2 regions of the Rhizobium sp. BT03 genome follow, and region 1 is predicted to be linked to the other one. Evidence: riboswitches for the same ligand, from Rfam matches in the RefSeq annotation. Region 1 holds a riboswitch; the other holds the start of a gene.
What was found. Region 1 has a riboswitch for FMN ahead of QMO80_RS04955 (DMT family transporter). Riboswitches for the same ligand answer to the same signal wherever they lie in the genome.

Region 1 (6,200 bases):
TCTCCCCGTAAACGGGGCGAAGGAGAATAGCCGCAACCTCTCCGTTCCTCGCTACGTCTCGTTTGGCACGTCCCCTCTCCCCGTTTTACGGGGAGAGGGTTAGGGTGAGGGCAGCTTTCAGTTCGTCGCGTTCAGCTCAACCGGGAAGAACAGCGTCTCGCCGGAGGAATCGCTGACGCCGTCATTGTCGGTGACGGCATAGGGCTTGCCTGAGGCGTCGAAGGTGAAGCCTTCGAGCTTGTCGAGCACGTAGCCGTTGGTCGCGCTCTTCAGTTCGCCGAGGAAGTCGTGGGCTTCGGTCTTCTTGACCACCGGCAGCTCGGCCCCGAGCTTGGCGGGCTTCAGTTCCGAGATCGCCACCTTGTAGAGCTTCTTCAGCTTGGCAGCGTCGCCGACGAGGTTGTCGCGTTCGATGATGTAGACGCTGTCGCCCTGCGCCGAGATTTCAGACAGGCCGACCCAGCCGCTTTCGGTCTTGTCGAGCGGATAGCGCACGGCACCCCATTCCTTCTTCTTCGGATTGTAGGAGACGAGCTTGACGAAGCCCTTCTCGTCGTCACCCCATTCGCGCTGGACAGCCATCCAGAGCGTGGCATCGTCGCCGGTGCCGACAATGGTGACGCCTTCGAAGCCGTAGCGGATTTCGTTGGCGGCGAGTTCCTTCGGCAGGGCGATCTCGGCCTTGATATCGCCTTTGGCGTTGACGTTGTAGAGGGCGTGTGGGACGAGACGCTCGCTGTAGCCTTCCGAGGCGAGCCAGAACGAGCCGTCGGCGGCCACCGCGATGCCTTCGATGTCGAGCTTCTGGGCCGGGGCGCCGTCGCGCTTGACGATGAGCGCATCGGTGATCACCGCCGGCTTCTTGCTGGCATCGATCGTGTAGATCGTCGGCTGCGAGCCGAGAACGCTGTCGCTGACGGCATAGAGCATGCCCGGTTTACCAGGCACGGCGGCGAGGCCGGAAAGGGCGGCGAAGCCGATCGGATTGCCGTCCTTTTCCGCAGAGACGATCTGTGGATAGGCCCTTTCGCCTTCCGCGCGCTGGTAGATCATCACATGCGAGCGCGCGCCGCCGTCCTTGCCGAGGTCGAGTTCATTGGCGGTCGCCAGCAGATTGCGCTGGGGAATCGCGATCGCGCCTTCCGGCGAAATGCCGGACGGCAGCAACTGCAGGAGCTCGGGATCGGCGCCGGTATCCTTATAGACGCCGACGACCGAGGCGCGCTCGGCGAGCAGGAAGAAATATTGTTCATCGCCGAATTTTGCCGCTTCGAGGCCTTCCGGCTCGACGCCTTTCGATCTCGAACGGCTTTCCGGATAGTGGCCGATATGGGCGACGGCGCGTTCGAAGGATGCACCCGATTCGTAGAGAAGCTTGCCCGTCTTGTCGAAGATGGTGAAACCGCGCGAGCCGCCCTGATAGTCGCCTTCATTGGCGACGACGAGGCGGTTATCATCAAGCCATTTCACGGCGTCGGGCTCGCGCGGCACGCCCTTCGATTCGCCGGTGAATTTCAGGGCGCCGTCCCGCTTGGTGTCGATGCCGGTGAGATCGACGCTGCCGGCGGAGAAATGCGTTTTCACCTGAGCCGTATTGGCGTCGATGATGACGATCTCGTTGTTTTCCTGCAGCGTCAGGGCGATCTCGTTCAGGCCGTTGAAGGCGACGAATTCCGGCTCCGGATCCTCCGGGGCGACGCCGGCAAGGCCGGTCAGCGCCACGTGCTTGATGGTGGCGCAATCGACGGTGCCGTTCTTGAGCTGGAAGACGACGAGATCGCCGGCCGGCATCTGCGGGATCTTGCCGTCATTGACCTCTTCGTCACGCTCGTTTTCGATCGCAATGGTGCCGAGCGTCTTGTCCTTGTTGAGCGCGATCGAATCCGGCTGGCCACCGAGATCGCAGCTGTTGTCGATCGTCTTCGTCGCCACGTCGACGATCGAAAGGCGGCCCGAGGGCTTCGCCTTGCTTTCGGAGGTGTTGACGGCAACCAGCGCCTTGCCGGCGCTCGAGGTGACCGAGGTCGGTTCGCCGTCCATCATCAGCGCGCCGCCTGATTTCGGCGCCTTGGCGTCGGTAATGTCGATGAAGCCGATCGCGCCGAGCGGGCTGTCGCTATAGATCAGCGTGTTGCCATCGTCGGTCGCGGTGATGATTTCGGCCGACGTCGCCGAAAGCTTGTCCTTGTCATCAGGCAGGTTCTCTGCGACCGGGAAAGAGGCGATGCGGTTGAAGACCGGTTCGGCCGCGGCCGGAGAGGCAACGGATGCGAGAAGCACGGCAGCGAGCGCTGCCTTGCGCGATGAAATTGTCATGGAAACCCCCATTGTCGAAAGATCGAACAGAGGTTTTTTGCGGGACCGCCATGACAGACACATGACAGCTGCGACATTTGCTGCGGATCGCCTCAGGCAGCTTGCCTTTCCCGACGCATCTCGTTCCTCATGATGAAGAGCGACGCGGAGAGAATCAGCGCGGCGCCCAGCCACAAATAGCCGGCCGGCGCGTAACCGAAGAACAGCCAGCCGGCGAGCACGTTCAGCGGCAGCTTCAGGTCGTCGAACGGCTGCACATAGGCGGCGTCGGCACTGGCATAGGCAAGGGTCAGCAGATATTGCGCCACGACCGTCAGCAGGCCTGCCAGCAGGAAAAGCGCAAGCGTTGCGCCCGTCGGCACGGCAAAACCCGCCGCAAGCGCCAGCCCGCCATTGATCGGCGTCAGCAGCACCAGCAGCCAGACGGTGATCGTCTCCGGCTTCTCGATGCCGGTGAGGTTCTTGGTGATCAGCGACGACGCGCCCCAGAGCAGCGCCGAGAGAACGGGCAACAGCGCCGACCAGGAGAAGCTGTCCGACCAAGGCTGCAGGATGATCATTGCTCCGGCAAAACCGACACCGGTCGCCGTCCAGCGGGCGGGACCGACGCGTTCGCCGAGGAAGAGCCGGGCACCGAGAATGATGAAGAAGGGCGAGGTCATGACGAGGGCGATCGCCTGCCAAATCGGGACCGTAGCGAGGCCGGACACCCAGGCCTCGACGCCAAGCGCGGCGAAGACCACTCGCACGACATGCCGCCATGGGTAATCGGTACGCATGGCGGAAAGGCCGACCTTGCGCAGGAAGGGCAAGGAGAAAAGGAAGGCGAAGCCGTATTGCCAGAAGGCCGCAGAGGCCGGGGGAAAGGCGAGCTTCATGGTCAGCCACTGGGTGACGACGTTGAGGAGCGAGAAGGCCATACCTCCAAGCACCATGAAAGCGGCGCCGACAAAGGCGCGGGACTGCGAGGCTGCAAGGGATTTCTGATTCATGCTCTTCATCCGCAACTAGGGACCAACATAAATCAGGACGCATGAGGCGGCGGCACACAATGCCGGCAGTCCCCTGCCCGCACGCGGCCATGCTCATTCTCTTCCATCCGGACTATACCGTCGGCTCCGGAATTGCACCGGATCTGCTGACCCTCCCCCCGCATGGGCGCGGAAGCAGGCGCTCGCGGGCTTGGGCCGAGACCCTCTACCGCCGGTGGGGAGTTTCACCCCGCCCTGAGAACAGAAATCTCGTAGATCAAAGCCGGCGCGACGGCAAGACCTGCCAAAACAAAGCGAGCCTGAATCAAAAAGGGGTCCGGCAAAGCCGAACCCCTCAAAAAATCCTGCACAGCCGGTCTCGTTTACGGCTGGCGGATAATCTCAGATCAGCCGTTGACGGCGTCCTTCAGGCCCTTGCCGGGCGTGAACTTCGGCACGTTGCGAGCCGGAATGTCGACTTCAGCGCCCGTCGACGGGTTCCGGCCCTTCGATGCGGCACGATGAGAAACGGTGAAGCTGCCGAACCCTGCGAGGCGGATATCGCCCTTGTTCTTGAGTTCACCCTGGACAACGTCAAAAACCGCGTCAACAGCGGAAGCCGCGTCAGACTTCGTCAGTCCTGCCTTTTCGGCGACTGCGGACACGAGTTCATTCTTGTTCATGTTTCCACCCCTTTCTAAATGGTACGAAACGACTCAAAAGTAAGCTAGGCGCAGAATAGGTTTCATCAGGCCCGCCGGGAACCCAAAAGCCCTGCAAATCAAGGAAAAGCAAGCGTCTCCATGACGTTTTCACAAAAAAGGCTGGCGTTTTCGCCAGCCTTTTTCCGTCTTTTCAGCCAATGGGGCATAAATGTGGCCAAGGCCGCTCAATGCGCTATGGTTGCGCCCGTCTCATCGAGGCCTTCGACCGACGTGATCACAGGCGTTTCCACGGTGCCGTCCCATTCGATCGGCTCCGGCCGCCGGATCAGCGCATGCTTGATCACCTCGCCCATGCGGGACACCGGGATGATCTCCATGCTGTTCTTCACGTTGTCAGGAATCTCCGCCAGGTCCTTGGCGTTCTCCTCAGGAATCAGCACCTTCTTGATGCCGCCGCGAAGCGCTGCGAGCAGCTTTTCCTTGAGACCGCCGATCGGCAGCACACGGCCGCGAAGGGTGATTTCACCGGTCATGGCCACATGCCTGTTCACCGGAATGCCGGTCATGATCGAGACGATGGCGGTCGCCATGGCGACGCCGGCCGAGGGGCCATCCTTCGGCGTCGCGCCTTCCGGCACGTGCACGTGGATGTCGCTCTTGTCGAAGCGCGGCGGCTCGATGCCGAAATCGACAGCGCGCGAGCGGACATAGGAGGCCGCTGCCGAGATCGATTCCTTCATGACTTCCTTCAGATTGCCGGTGACCGTCATGCGGCCCTTGCCCGGCATCATCACGCCTTCGATGGTCAGCAGTTCGCCGCCGACTTCCGTCCAGGCAAGGCCGGTGACAACGCCGACCTGATCCTCGCCCTCGGCTTCGCCGTGGCGGAAGCGCGGGACGCCCAGATAGTCGGAGATGTTGGCAGCCGTCACATGCACGGACTTCGTCTTGCCCTTGATGATCTCGGTGACCGCCTTGCGGGCGAGCTTCATCAGTTCGCGTTCGAAGCTGCGCACACCGGCTTCACGGGTGTACTGCTGGCTGATCGCCATCAGGGCGTCGTCGCTGACCGAGAATTCTTCCTGTTGCAACGCATGTTCCTTGATGGCCTTCGGCAGCAGATGCCGCTTGGCGATCTCGCGCTTTTCATCTTCGGTGTAGCCGGCGATACGGATGATCTCCATGCGGTCCATCAGCGGCGCCGGGATGTTCAGCGTATTCGCCGTCGTGATGAACATCACGTCCGACAGGTCGTATTCGACTTCCAGATAGTGGTCCATGAAGGTCGAGTTCTGCGCCGGATCGAGCACTTCGAGCAGGGCCGAAGACGGATCGCCGCGATAGTCCTGGCCGAGCTTGTCGATCTCGTCGAGCAGGAAGAGCGGGTTGGACTTCTTCGCCTTCTTCATCGACTGGATAACCTTGCCGGGCATCGAGCCGATATAGGTGCGGCGGTGACCGCGGATTTCGGCTTCGTCGCGAACGCCGCCCAGCGCCATGCGGACATATTCACGGCCGGTCGCCTTGGCGATCGACTGGGCGAGCGAGGTCTTGCCGACACCCGGAGGGCCGACGAGGCACAGGATCGGGCCCTTGATCTTGGTGGCGCGGGCCTGCACGGCTAGATATTCGACGATGCGCTCCTTGACCTTGTCGAGACCGAAGTGATCGGCTTCGAGGATCTTCTCGGCATTGTTGAGATCGGCCTTGATCTTCGACTTCTTGCCCCAGGGAATGCCGAGCAGCCAGTCCAGATAGTTGCGCACGACGGTGGCCTCGGCCGACATCGGGCTCATCTGGCGCAGCTTCTTCAACTCCGCATCGGCCTTTTCACGGGCTTCCTTGGAGAGCTTGGTCTTGGCGATGCGCTCTTCCAGTTCGCTCATCTCGTCGCGGCCTTCCTCGCCGTCGCCGAGTTCCTTCTGGATCGCCTTCATCTGTTCGTTCAGGTAGTATTCGCGCTGGGTCTTCTCCATCTGGCGCTTGACGCGCGAGCGGATGCGCTTTTCGACCTGCAGGACCGAAATCTCGCCTTCCATGAAGCCGAGCGCCTTTTCGAGGCGGGCCTTGACGCTGGTGGTTTCCAGCATCTCCTGCTTCTCGGTGATCTTGATCGACAGATGCGAAGCAACCGTATCGGCGAGCTTGGAATAGTCGTCGATCTGGCTGGCAGCGCCGACCACTTCAGGCGAAATTTTCTTGTTGAGCTTCACATAGCTCTCGAATTCGGAGACGACCGAACGCGACA
Region 2 (6,200 bases), 1.2 Mb from region 1:
CCGGCGATCCGGTCGCACCTGCCCGCGACGAGGCGGTGGCCTCAGGCATGATCATCAACGGCCTTGCCATCATGCTGCGGCCCTCCGATGCGCCCAACGGGCTCGACACATATTACGCCGATTGCGTGATCGGCGGCCCCGGCGCCTTCGTGCTGCCGGTGCGCAAGATCGAGGATTTCGCCGTTGCCGTGCGCCGCAAGCTGGTGCTGGAGATCAGTGGCCTTTCCCCGCCGCCAACGATGCAGAGAATTGCCGAGGCCGGCTCGGCGACAGACTGCATGATGGGAGAAAAGCAGTGGCGGGATATGTTTGAGCGGTGATGGGGTGGCTTGACGGCGCTTTCGCTCGGGGTGAAGCGAGAGACAATGAAAGACGTGCCGTGTGGCCCGCTATTGTCCTTCGCCTGGCCTTGAGCGGCAAGCGAAAGGCAAGCGGACTGCAGCATTATTAAGAGGGAACACAGACGCGACCAGCGTCTGCGTCCTTTACCGCCATCTATAACGGCAGCTCCCGGCCGGCCCGTTCGCTGACCATGTATTCGGCGTACCAGTCCGGCCAGTTCTCGTCGTGCTTGCCGCCATTGCGCTTTTCGTGTTCGCCGTGGGCGGTCGCCGCGCGGCGCAGCGCTGAGGCAAGGTCGCTCGACGTCGCAAAGGCCGTCTCGTCGGCGTCGATGCGTCCGGGCAAGCGCTCGGTGACTTCCTGGAACAGCCAGCCATTGCCGTCGGGGTCCTTGAACGAGGCGAAGGAGCGATAGCTGCGGTGTTCGGGATCGCGGCCGGCGATCCTCAGCCGTCCGAAGAGATAGGGTTCGTCCTTGCCGGCATAGACGCCCGATGCGTCATGAAACACCTCGCTGACCTCGACGCCGCGGGCAATAAGATCGCGGCGGGCGGCCTCGATGTCGGAGACGATGAGGTAGAGCCCCTGGGCGGAGCCGGGTTCCGCGGCGGTGATGTTCTGGCCGAAGATGATCGCACAGCCGGAGCCGGGCGGGGTAAACTGGATCACCCGGAAATCGGCATCATTGGCGAAGTCGGCGTCGAGCCGCCAGCCAAGGCCGTCGTAAAAACGTTTGGCGCGGTCGACGTCGGAAACGGGGATGACGACCACTTCGAGCTTGGTGTCGACCGGCCGTGTTTTCGGATTTGCGATAGGGGGTTCACTGCGCATTGCATTGCTCATCTTCAGCTCCTTGGGGTTCTGGATGCGTTAAGAATGGCGATACATGTCGGGGTGGAGTGGACCACAGCGCGGCGGGGGCGTCGAATCAATTATTCTGTCGGCGTTGACCTGATGAAGACGGCGGGATCGGTCCCGCCGCCTCGGTTCGGAGGAACCGCCTTACGCGGCAAGAGCGGCGCGTGTCTTCCCGATGGTGAGCGCGGCCTTTGCGGCCTCACGCCCTTTCTCGATGAAGTGCGCACGGTAGATCTGCTTATGGTGCTCGGTTTCCTGATACTGATGCGGCGTCAGCGAAACAGACAGCACCGGCACGCCGGTATCCATGCCGGCGCGCATCAGTCCGTCGACCACGGCCTGGGCGACGAATTCGTGGCGGTATATTCCGCCGTCGACGACGAAAGCGGCGGCAACGACGGCGCCATAGCGCCCGGTTGCGGCAAGTTCACGGGAAAGCAGCGGCATCTCGAATGCGCCGGGAACATCGAACACATCGACCTGCTCGGGCGGCACGAGCTGATAGAAGCCGTCAAGGGCGCGGTCGACGATGTCGGCGTGCCAGCTGGCTTTGATAAAGGCGTAGCGGGTGGGTGTCATGGTAATCTCCTTTGGCGAACAGACACATCACCCAAGGCGATCACGAACGTCCCCGACAGCCGCAAGGGCGGTAGGAACGCGCGTTCTCTTTCATCCGGACTATGACCGTCGGCTCAGGCATCTCACCTGATCTGCTGACCCTTCCTTAAGAAGGCGCTCGCGGGCTCGCAATCGAAACTGCATACCGCCGGTAGGGACTTTCACCCCGCCCTGAGAACAGCGGGGACAATAGGGGCAAGGTGGCCGGCTGGCAATAGGGTGAAATGCTTTCATTGTGGTGTGGGAATGGGAATGGCGCGAGTGATCTGGACGCGCGCCGGCATCTTCAGATCGCTCTCCTTCATAGGGGCATCATACGCCTCAATTGCCTTTCGCTTGGGCTCAAGGCGTTCGTCGCTGATGCTCCTCACCCCCCTCATCTGCCCTTACGGACATCTTCTCCCCGCCGGGGAGAAGAGGGGAGCAAGCTGCGCGATCGCCATTCCTGCAGCACAGGTCTCAAGGGGCGCGAGGCATCGCCACGAGTCCCTTCTCCCCAGCGGGGAGAAGATGCCGGCAGGCAGATGAGGGGGCGAGCGACGACAGGAGCGAGTGCACCGAGCGCAAGGGCACGGTGACGAGCCAGTGTCGGGGGGAATGTCTCCATCGCCCTTGCTGAGCGCGCACGCCCCCCTACATGCTCCGGGTGAGGACACCCCGTCAAAACAGCATGACCCGCCGATCCCGCCCGAGGCGAGGGAAGACCATAGCAAACCATGGGAGAGAGATATGCAAGAGCCCCTCGTCGTTCACCGCGAGGCGCATATCGCGGCGCCGCCGGCCGCGGTGTTTGCGCTGATGACCGACCCGGAAAAGATTCTGCGCTGGATGGGAACGGAAGCTGAGGTCGAGCCGCAGCCGGGCGGGCTTTATCTCGTCAACGTCACCGGCGCCCGCTTTGCGCGCGGCTCGTTTCGCGAGGTGGTGCCGGTTCATCGCCTTGCTTACAGCTTCGGCTGGGACGGCAGCGAGGTGGTGCCGCCGGGGTCGAGCCTGGTCGAGATCGATCTGATCGAGCAGGGGGGCGGAACGCTGCTGCGGCTCACCCATAGCGGCCTGCCGAGCGCCGATCAATGCGCCGGCCATGCGGAAGGCTGGGCGCATTACCTCGGGCGGCTGATCGAGGTCGCTGCCGGGCGTGACCCGGGTCCCGACTCATTTTCCGGCAGGACATGAACGGCTTTTGCGGGCCGGAGGCTTGTCCAGAAGCGGTTGCCGTTGCGGGGAAATGGCTGCCGGCGCTCCGCTCGGCCGTCCGAAAGCGCTTCTTTTTCGCCCGCAAACATGAACGCTCAGTTCATCTCCAGTTCAATTTGGCCGCCCTAGGGTGAGGGCGGCTGGATGAAATGGAGTTTCCGATGAAGGCACTTTCTATCGCGGCTGCCTTGCTCGCTGGCAGCCTCTCGATCGGCACAGCTGAGGCGATGCCGATGGGGGCAATCAATGTCCAGAGCAATGTCACAAGCGATGTCACAAAGGTCGACTATGCGTGTGGCCGCGGCTGGCACCTGAACCGCTGGGGCGAATGCCGGCGAAACTGGCGACGCCCGCCGCCGGTGGCGTTCTACGGCGGTCCGCCCCGCTGGGGCTGGGAGCGGCGTCACCGGGATTGGGATGGTCCACGCTGGCGCGATGAGCGGCGCGGCGAGTATCGCCGCCGCTGGCGGGATGATTATTAAGGTCGCAGTCAGAGACAGATCGATGGGGCCGGCGCAATCTTCGCCGGCCCTTTTTATGGACGTTTCTTCGGCGCCTTGATGTTAAACCGTGCTGACGAGCCAGTGTTTGCTGTCAATCAGTTCTTCGAGCTCGACAGGATCCTTGACGCCGAATTCATACCATTCGATCAGCTCCTTCGCCTTGCGGCTGCTCTCCTCTGCGGTCAGCTCGACCTGATATCTTTCGCACCACCGCCGAAGGATCGACGTCAGCAGCGTCATGTCGTTGCCATCCAGCGGATCTTTCGGCCAGAATATCGTGCCCATCGTACCCCTCAATCACACGATGATGAACGGCGCATAATGGAGCCAAAACTGCGCAAGTTTAAAGTGTTATTTTTTGTTTTGCGCCGTGATGAGATTCCCGACAGGGAGAGGGCCGCGAGCGGCGTTCTTGCTGATGTCCCGGAGCGATGTCATGTTAGGGCATGGATCTGCCGTCTCCCCTTGCCTGGCTGGTTGACGAGGCCGCGGTCTCGCCCGGTCCCGAACGGTTTCTGGCCGAGCTCGGGCGCCGGTTGTTGGCAGACGGCCTGCCGCTTTCGGGCGGCGCGCTGACGCTTTCGGTGCCGCATCCGATCATCGCGCGGCGCACCTGGCTGTGGCGGGCCGAGACCGGAGCCGTCATCGAGGCGCTGGCCTTTGCCGCCGCGCCGCGCAGCGATGCCGGCCGCGAGTGGCTTGCCGGGCTCGGGCCGGTCTGGGAGGAGAGGATCGGGCCTGCACCGGATGACCCCATGCTCGGCTGGGCTGGCATTGCCAACGGGGCGGAGGCCTTCGCTCCCGATGCAGCCGCCCGGCTGCGGGAGGTCGTGCGTTTTGCTGCCGCACCGCTTGCAGCACTTGCTGCGCGGGAGGCGCGGACGGCGCTGCTCGAAGCCTATCTCGGCCGGCGCAGCGCGGCCCGGGTTCAGTCGGGCGCGCTCGCCCGCGGCACCGGCGAAACCATCCGCGCCGCTCTTCTCTGCGCCGATCTGCGTGATTTCACCGCGCTTTCTGAAGTCACCGAGCCGCATGCGATGATTGCCGCGCTCGACGCCTATTTCGACCGCGTCGCCGGCGCCGTGCATGCCTTCGGCGGCGAGGTGCTGAAATTCATCGGCGACGGTGTGCTGGCGATCTTTCCCGTCACGACAGGCGCGGAGGCCCGGGGCGACCGCGACGCCTGCGAGGCGGCGCTGAAGGCGGTCGCGGCCAGCCGCGCCGGCATGATCCATCTCGACCGGATGCGTGAGGCGGAAGGGCTTGCGCCGCTGCCCTTCGGCGCGGCGCTGCATTTCGGCGAGATCCTCTGGGGCAATATCGGCGCGGCCGACCGGCTGGACTTTACCGCCATCGGCCCGGCGGTCAATCTGGTCAGCCGGCTGGAAGGGCTCTGCAAGCCGCTCGGCCGAAGCGTGCTGATCTCGGGCGCCGTGGCTGACAACACCGCGGCCACACTGACGCCGCTCGGCGAACATGTCCTGCGCGGGATCGCCGAGCCTTGCGCCGTCTTCACTTTGGGCGAGGACTGAGACGGCGTCGCTTTCGAAGAAAGCGCAAAAAATCATGATTGTTAAACTCCGCTTTTTTGGCTAAAGCCTCGCAGCATGAGAGAGGGGAGTTTTCAGATATGACTCGATACGCACGCAGATTTTTCTCCGCGCTTGGCTTGTCCGCAATCCTTGCGGCAGGGGCCGCGCAGGCCGAAGACAAGAAGGTCTCGATCGTCGACGACCGCGGCGTGACCGTCGAAATTCCGGCGCAGCCGAAGCGCATTGCCTCGATTTCCTATTTCGCCGACGACGTCGCGCTCGCGCTCGGCATCAAGCCGGTGGCCAGCACCTATATGACGGCGGGCCGCGAGCCGGACTTCCTGCTCGGCCTGACCTCCGGGATGAAGCAGATCGGCCAGCGCGCCAAGCCCAATCTCGAACTTCTCTCCGAGGCCAAGCCGGATCTGATCATCGCGATCCGCCGCTACACGGTCGGCAATTCGGCGCAGCTGCAGAACATCGCGCCTTACGTCGCCTACAATATGGAGCTGCTCGAAGAGAGCTACAGCGAGTCCGCCGCCCTTTCGAAGCTCCTCGGCAAGCCCGAGCGCGGCGAGCAGCTGAACGCCGATTTCCGCAAGCATCTGGCGGAGTTCGCCGCCAAGGTGCCGAAGGACAAGCATCCGCGCTTTTTGATCATGTGGGGCGGCGCGACACCTTTCGCCTTCCACACGGAAAACACCTCGGCCTCGATCGTCGCTGCGATCGGCGGCGACAATGTTCCGGGCCCGAAGACCCCGGGCGGCGAGTTCGGCATCGACCTCAGCCTGGAGACCATGCTGGAAAAGGATCCCGAGGTCATCTTCGTCTATGATTCCGGCCCGGATCGTCCGCATGAGAGCAACCCGATCTGGTCGCAGCTTTCGGCCGTCAAGAACAACCGGGTCTTCTATGTCGGCGATCAGTGGGTCGAGACCAATGGACCGATCGCCCGCGAAATCGTGCTGCGCGAGGCCGCGCACTACCTCTATCCCAATACGTTCCCGGCCGTCGACGTCAAGGCGGAAGCCGCCAAGCTGATCCCGGCCGAACTGCAGAACTAAGCCGGGGACAAGACCGGCGATGAGACCCCGGCAATCATTCCTGGCCATCGGGCTCATCGTCGTCGCCGCCATTCTGGCGGCGACGT

Region 2: linked by a shared signal. The riboswitch ahead of QMO80_RS21005 (6,7-dimethyl-8-ribityllumazine synthase) and the one ahead of QMO80_RS04955 (DMT family transporter) in region 1 are both predicted to bind FMN.

Annotation. Positions count from the first base shown of each region.
Region 1 covers NZ_CP125640.1:992,636-998,835, forward strand. The annotation lists gene QMO80_RS04950 (esterase-like activity of phytase family protein) at 118-2,328, opposite strand; gene QMO80_RS04955 (DMT family transporter) at 2,409-3,308, opposite strand; FMN riboswitch at 3,400-3,554, opposite strand; gene hupB (DNA-binding protein HupB) at 3,695-3,970, opposite strand; gene lon (endopeptidase La) at 4,177-6,200, opposite strand, start outside.
Region 2 covers NZ_CP125640.1:4,329,406-4,335,605, forward strand. The annotation lists gene QMO80_RS20995 (DUF1194 domain-containing protein) at 1-320, shown strand, start outside; gene QMO80_RS21000 (VOC family protein) at 496-1,185, opposite strand; gene QMO80_RS21005 (6,7-dimethyl-8-ribityllumazine synthase) at 1,345-1,779, opposite strand; FMN riboswitch at 1,858-2,001, opposite strand; gene QMO80_RS21010 (SRPBCC domain-containing protein) at 2,548-2,994, shown strand; gene QMO80_RS21015 (GCG_CRPN prefix-to-repeats domain-containing protein) at 3,177-3,497, shown strand; gene QMO80_RS21020 (hypothetical protein) at 3,579-3,803, opposite strand; gene QMO80_RS21025 (adenylate/guanylate cyclase domain-containing protein) at 3,965-5,050, shown strand; gene QMO80_RS21030 (ABC transporter substrate-binding protein) at 5,149-6,114, shown strand; gene QMO80_RS21035 (iron ABC transporter permease) at 6,134-6,200, shown strand, end outside.